Linked DNA regions of Salipiger sp. CCB-MM3. The protein of the gene in region 2 binds, or shares a complex with, the protein of the main gene of each other region. Links are inferred from orthologs where the notes say so. Each region holds a gene or a part of one and is shown on either strand. Other genes may lie near its edges.

The links.
Region 1: the proteins of AYJ57_RS06740 (region 2) and dapF are in contact, whole or in part, in a solved structure (PDB 5YGU), measured with the Escherichia coli proteins. The link is inferred for Salipiger sp. CCB-MM3 from one-to-one orthologs.

The regions. Positions count from the first base shown.
Region 1 is NZ_CP014595.1:2,043,680-2,047,073, reverse strand. The notes cover bases 297-3,155. They hold dapF (diaminopimelate epimerase), read left to right. Parts: upstream 297-1,237; coding sequence 1,238-2,074; downstream 2,075-3,155. Other genes in these bases: mtaB (tRNA (N(6)-L-threonylcarbamoyladenosine(37)-C(2))-methylthiotransferase MtaB), read left to right, coding at 2,071-3,155; AYJ57_RS09970 (O-antigen ligase family protein), read left to right, coding at 297-759. Outside these bases: more of AYJ57_RS09970, read left to right, coding at 1-296; more of mtaB, read left to right, coding at 3,156-3,330; AYJ57_RS09945 (FMN-binding negative transcriptional regulator), read left to right, coding at 3,335-3,394. UniProt on the Escherichia coli protein: Involved in the succinylase branch of the L-lysine biosynthesis and in the biosynthesis of the pentapeptide incorporated in the peptidoglycan moiety. Catalyzes the stereoinversion of LL-2,6-diaminopimelate (L,L-DAP) to meso-diaminopimelate (meso-DAP).
Region 2 is NZ_CP014595.1:1,380,989-1,384,460, reverse strand. The notes cover bases 434-3,370. They hold AYJ57_RS06740 (RNA pyrophosphohydrolase), read left to right. Parts: upstream 434-1,629; coding sequence 1,630-2,112; downstream 2,113-3,370. Other genes in these bases: AYJ57_RS06730 (lytic murein transglycosylase), read right to left, coding at 2,548-3,370; AYJ57_RS06735 (hypothetical protein), read left to right, coding at 2,109-2,546; AYJ57_RS06745 (S41 family peptidase), read left to right, coding at 434-1,478. In the rest of the region: AYJ57_RS06750 (murein hydrolase activator EnvC family protein), read left to right, coding at 1-106; more of AYJ57_RS06745, read left to right, coding at 114-433; more of AYJ57_RS06730, read right to left, coding at 3,371-3,472. UniProt on the Escherichia coli protein: Master regulator of 5'-end-dependent mRNA decay.

The sequences.
Region 1 (3,394 bases), 660 kb from region 2 along the record:
CCGCTCACCATGGTGCTTTGGGCCTTGGTGGTCGCGGCGATGATCGCCGGGCTGCTCGCCACGCAGTCACGCGGCTCGCTGATCGGCCTCATGCTGGGGCTGATCGTCTTGGCGACTAGTTTCACGCGGCGACAGCTCTTTGTCGCATGTATTGTCATGGTTCTGGTCGTGGTGCTCGCCGGGGTCATAGCCAGTGATGAGCTGATCGAGCGTTTCTCCAGCATCTTCAGCACCGCCGCTGCTGGCGAGGCGCAGGACGCCAGCACCGAGGGCCGATTGGCCAGTTGGTCGGTTGCCTACAACGTGTTCAACGAACATCCGTGGTTTGGCGTTGGTGTCGGAAATTTCGAGGCGCACTATCAGAACGGCGCGCTTGAGGCCGGGCTGATCTTCCGCGGCGAAGGCCGGGCGACTCACAGCCTCTATCTGGAGTTTCTCACCGAACAGGGAATCGTCGGCCTGCTGGTGTTCCTTGGCTTTGCTGCCTTCGGAGCGGTCAACTTCTTCCGCAGCGCGGCACTGGCCCGAAGCTGTGGCGACGAGCTGATGGCGCGACGTCTGATCGCCTATTGCGGCGCCTTCGTCGGTTACCTCGCGGCGATGACCTTCTTGCAGGATTCGATTCCCCGCTTCCTATGGTTCGTCACCTCTCTGGCGGTCGAATCCTACATGATCACGCGCTGCATCTACGCCGATCACCCGGCCCTGCGCTTTCGCAGTCGCCGCGTCCCCCGGCCACAGCCGGTTGCGGTCAACTGAGGCGCTAAGCTGAGCCTGAAAAAGCAATGCGCCGGCCCGTTTCGGGGCCGGCGCATTTTGCGTCCGATGTCTCGGAAGGAGTTCCAGTGGTGAGCCGTGCAGGATTCGAACCTGCGACCCACTGATTAAAAGTCAGTTGCTCTACCAACTGAGCTAACGGCCCACTCTGCAGGAATTTTGACACATGGTGAGCCGTGCAGGATTCGAACCTGCGACCCACTGATTAAAAGTCAGTTGCTCTACCAACTGAGCTAACGGCCCACTATGTGTGGGGCGGCTTCTAGAAAGTGTGGCCGGGAGGGTCAAGCGGTAAAATGAAAAATCTGTCCAACTTGTTTCGCACCCCGATCCCGCTGCCTGTCCGCCGGGCTCTGACGGGCCGGGTTGCCCGCTTTCCGATCCGACCTCTGTGCAAGGCTGCATCCCGCCCTGCAACACAGGCTGGAAACGTTTGGTCAACGCGCGTATATGCGCGCGGATGAAACACGCGCCCACATATCACCTGCCCTTCATGAAGATGCACGGGCTTGGCAACGACTTCGTCGTGCTCGACGGTCGGGCGCGTGACGTCGCCATGACCCCTGCCCTCGCCATGGCCATCGCCGACCGCCACCGCGGCGTCGGCTTCGACCAGCTGACGGTGATCTCCAAGACCGACGCCGGGGATGCGCATCTGACCTTCTACAACGCCGACGGCTCCACCGCCGGGGCCTGCGGCAACGCCACGCGCTGCATCGCGCGCTTCCTGATCGACGAGACCGGCAAGGACGCCCTGACGCTCACCACCGAGCGCGGCGTGCTACTGGCGCGCGATGCCGGCAACGGGCTGACCTCGGTCAACATGGGCCAGCCGCAGCTGCGCTGGGACGAGGTGCCGCTGGCGCACGAGATGGACACGCTGGAACTGCCGATCGACGGCAGCCCCACCGCCACCGGCATGGGCAACCCGCATTGCACCTTCTTCGTCGAGGACGCCGAGGCGGTGGATCTGGACAACTTCGGCCCCGCGCATGAGCATCACCCGCTCTATCCGCAGCGCACCAATGTGCAGGTCGCCAGCCTCATCGGCCCCGATCACCTGCGCATGCGCGTCTGGGAGCGCGGCGTGGGCCTCACGCTGGCCTCGGGCTCGTCCTCCTGCGCCACCGCCGTCGCCGCCGCGCGCCGCGGCCTGACCGGGCGGCGCGTGACCATCGAGCTTGATGGCGGCCCGCTGCAGATCGACTGGCGCGAGGATGGCGTCTGGATGACCGGCGGCACAGCGCATGTGTTCGACGGCAATTTCACCCATGATTGGCTCGAGGCGGTGTCATGACCAGCGCGCCCAAATTCACCACCCTCGGCTGCCGCCTCAACGCCTATGAAACCGAGGCGATGAAGGATCTGGCGTCTCAGGCCGGTATGGAAAACGCGGTGATCGTGAACACCTGCGCCGTGACCTCCGAGGCCGTGCGCAAGGCCCGTCAGGAGATTCGCCGCCTGCGCCGCGAGAACCCCGACGCCAAGGTCATCGTCACCGGCTGCGCCGCGCAGATCGACCCCGACAGCTTTGCCGCGATGACCGAGGTCGACGCGGTGGTCGGCAATACCGAAAAGATGGCGCCCGAGACATGGTCGCGCCTGTCCAGCGGCTTCATCGGCGAGACCGAGCGCGTCATGGTCAACGACATCATGTCGGTGACCGAGACCGCGGGCCATCTGATCGACGGTTTCGGCACCCGGTCGCGCGCCTATGTGCAGGTGCAGAACGGCTGCGATCACCGCTGCACCTTCTGCATCATCCCCTACGGCCGCGGCAATTCGCGCTCAGTGCCCGCAGGCGTGGTGGTCGACCAGATCAAGCGGCTGGTGCAGCAGGGCTATAACGAGGTGGTGCTGACCGGGGTGGACCTCACCTCTTGGGGCGCCGACCTGCCGGGCACGCCGCGGCTTGGCGATCTCGTCATGCGCATCCTGAAGCTGGTGCCGGACCTGCCGCGCCTGCGCATCTCGTCGATCGATTCCATCGAGGCGGACGAGAACCTGATGCAGGCCATCGCCACCGAGACGCGTCTGATGCCCCACCTGCATCTGTCGCTGCAGCACGGCGATGATCTGATCCTCAAGCGGATGAAGCGCCGCCACCTGCGCGACGATGCCATCCGCTTCTGCGAGGAAGCACGCAAGCTCCGCCCCGAGATGACCTTTGGTGCCGACATCATCGCTGGCTTCCCGACCGAGACCGAAGAGCATTTCGCCAACTCGCTGAAGCTGGTCGAAGAGTGCGACCTCACGTGGCTGCACGTCTTCCCCTACTCGTCGCGCCCCGGCACCCCTGCCGCGCGCATCCCGAGCAAGGTGAACGGCAACGACATCAAGGCCCGCGCCGCGCGCCTGCGTGCCGCCGGGGATGCCGCCGTGCAGCGCCATCTGGCCGCGCAGCCGGGCCGCACGCATCAGGTGCTGATGGAGAGCCCCGAGATGGGCCGCACCGAGCAGTTCACCGAGGTGCTCTTCGACACGCCGCAGACGGAAGGCGCGATCGTCACCGCGACGATCACCGGCATCCGCGGCACGCAGCTGACGGCCTGAGGCCATGCATCCGAACCCGACCTTCCGCCGGACCGAGCTTGCCCGCAGTCTCGATCTCGTGCGC
Region 2 (3,472 bases):
ACGTGAAGGTTCCGGCGCTGGACGCACGGAAACCCTGTATATAGAGGTAAGAGAGGGCGACGCCCCCGTGGACCCGCTAGAATGGTTCGCCAGCGACAAGGGATGATCTGAGGATGAACAAGTTTCTGATGGCCGCAGTGGGCGGCACCGTGGCAGGCGTTGTGGCGACGACGCAATTTGTCGGCCCGCTGCTTGCACAGGAGGCCGAAAAGAACACCTCCGTCTATGAGCAGCTCGACCTCTTCGGCGACATCTTCGAGCGCATCCGTGCGCAATATGTGACCGAAGTGGACGATAAAAAGCTGATCGAGGCGGCGATCAACGGCATGCTCACCTCGCTCGACCCGCACTCCAGCTACCTGCCGCCGGACGATGCCGCCGACATGCGCGTGCAGACGCGCGGCGAGTTTGGCGGTCTTGGCATCGAAGTGACGCAGGAAGACGGCTTCGTGAAGGTCGTCTCGCCGATGGACGGCACGCCGGCGGACGAGGCTGGCGTCGAAGCGGGCGACTTCATCACCCATGTGGACGGCGAGTCGGTTCTGGGCCTGTCGCTCGACGAGGCGGTGGACAAGATGCGCGGGCCGGTTGGCTCCGAGATCGTCATCACCGTGGTGCGTGAGGGCGAAGAAGAGCCCATGGATATCTCGATCATCCGCGACACCATCACCCTGACCGCCGTGCGCTCGCGCCTCGAAGGCGACACCGTGGTGCTGCGCATCACCACCTTCAACGATCAGACCTATCCCAACCTCGCCGAAGGGCTCGCCAAAGAGGTCGAGGCCGCTGGCGGCATGGACAAGGTCAACGGCATCGTCGTCGATCTGCGCAACAACCCCGGTGGTCTGCTGACGCAGGCGATCAAAGTGGCCGATGCCTTCCTCGACAAGGGCGAGATCGTCTCGACCCGTGGCCGCAACGCCTCCGACGGCGACCGCTACAACGCCACCGAGGGCGACCTTTCGGAAGGCAAGCCGATCGTGGTGCTGATCAACGGCGGTTCGGCTTCGGCATCCGAGATCGTGGCTGGCGCGCTGAAGGATCACCGCCGCGCCGTGGTCGTCGGCACCAAGAGCTTCGGCAAGGGTTCGGTTCAGACGGTCATGCCGCTGCGTGGCGATGGCGCCATGCGCCTGACCACCGCGCGCTACTACACGCCCTCGGGTCGCTCGATCCAAGCGCTTGGCGTCTCGCCCGACATCGTCGTCGAGCAGCGTCCGCCCGAGCCGGAGAGCGATGAGGACGGCCCCGCAGTCTTTGGCCGCTCCGAGGCCGATCTGCGCGGCGCGCTGGACAACGACAGCCTGACCGAGGACGAGATCCGTCAGATCGAAGAAGATCGTGCCAAGGCCGAGAAAGCGGCACAGCTGCGTCAGGACGACTACCAGCTGGCCTATGCGATCGACATCCTCAAGGGCCTCAGCGTTCTGGGCGACGAAGCCGCTCTGATGCAGCAGGCTCAGGCCGCCGACAAGTAATCCGCCCCCTCGGGCGAGACGAAAGGCGCGTCCTTTGGGGCGCGCCTTTTGCTTTGGCCCTTCGCTGGATGCACGCGCCCGGCTGCCCTTTCAAAACGCTTTGTCCGGCGATAGCGTGCGGCCACACACCAAGGAGTCGCCGATGAAGACCATGAGCCCCGAAGAGATCGCCGCGCTGCCCTACCGCCGCAATGTCGGGGTCATGCTCGCTAATGCTGCGGGGCATGTCTTCGTCGGCCAGCGCATCGACAGCGAGGTTCCGGCTTGGCAGATGCCGCAGGGCGGCATCGACAAGGGCGAGGAGCCGCGCGAGGCGGCGCTGCGCGAGCTCGAAGAAGAGATCGGCGTCAGCCCATCGCTGGTCACCGTCGAGGCCGAGACCGACGGCTGGATCGCCTATGATCTGCCGCATGACATCGTGCCGCGCATCTGGAAGGGCCGCTACAAGGGGCAGGAGCAGAAATGGTATCTGCTGCGCTTTCAGGGCAGCGACGATCAGGTGAATATCGCCACCGAACATCCTGAGTTTTCGCAATGGTGCTGGCTGCCCGCCGATGAGGTGCTGGATCAGATCGTGCCGTTCAAACGCGCGGTCTATGAGCAGGTCATCGCCGCCTTCAAGGATAAGCTGTGATCCGCACGCTGCTGCTGGCGCTGATGTGCTGCGCCGCCAGCCCCGCGCTGGCGCTGAAATGCCTTTCGCCCGACGTGGCCCGCGATGTGCGCGCGGCGGCGGAGGGCGAGTCGTCTTGGCTGGCCGTCAATGGCATGCTGGAGACCGGCCCGGTGCCGCGTCACGGCGGCGAGGTTCCGGCGCGCATCTGGGGTTGGGCCTTGGGCAAGGAGGGGTTCACGCGGCCCTTCGACAGCCGCATCACACTCCGTTCTGTGTGTTTCGGCCCTTGGTGCGGCAAGGCCGCCAGCGGCAAGCTGGCGGCGCTGCTGAAGCGCGAGGGTGACCGCTATGTGCTGATCACCGATCCCTGCGGCGCCAATCTCTGGCCCGAGCCGCGCAAACGCCAGATCGAGACCCTACGTCGGGCCTGCCTCAAGGCGGGCTGCAACTGACTTAGCGCAGCCGCCGCAGCACCTCGAGCGAGGCGTAGCCGTCGGGCACGACACCCACCGCGCGCTGATAGTCTCGCAGCGCCTTGATGGTCATCGGGCCGATCCGCCCGTCGACGCCCGAAGGATCGAAGCCCGCCTGCTTGAGCCGCATCTGCAACTCCTTGCGCTCGCCGCTGGTCAGCGCGCGTTCGTCATCCGGCCAGTCCGACAGGATCGGCGCGCCGCCCATGATCCGGTCCGCCAGATGGCCGACGCCGATCACATAGGCGTCGGCGGCGTTGTAGCGCGAGATCACCTTGAAGTTCTTGAAGGTCAGAAAGGCCGCGCCTTTGTGGCCGGCGGGCAAAAGCAGCCGCGCCGTGCCAAAGTCGCGCACCGGCTGGCCGTCCATACCGACCACGCCGAGCCGCGCCCAATCCGAAGGCATCCGCGCGGCGTCGCCATCGGCAAGCCCATAGTCGAAGCCCTGCGGCAGCTGCACCTCGACGCCCCACGGCTGGCCGTGGATCCAGCCGCTCTCGGCGAGGTAATTGGCGGTGGAGGCAAGCGCATCGGCGGGATCGTCCGACCAGATGTCGCGCCGCCCATCGCCGGTCCAGTCCACCGCAAGCGCGCGGTAAGACGAGGGGATGAACTGCGTGTGCCCCATCGCCCCGGCCCAGCTGCCGGTCATCTTCTCGGGCGTCGTGTCGCCGTGTTGGATGATGCGCAGCGCGTCAATGAGCTGGCCCTCGAAGAACTTGCCGCGGCGCGAGCCATAGGCCAGCGTCGCCAGCGCGGGGATCACCGGATGCGTGCCGCGGTGGCTGCCATAGGCGCTTTCCATGCCCCAGATCGCCACCACCACCTGCCGGTCGACGCCGTAGCGCGCCTCGATCTGCCGCAGCAACTGGTCATGGGCGATCATCGCGGCGCGGCCATTCTCG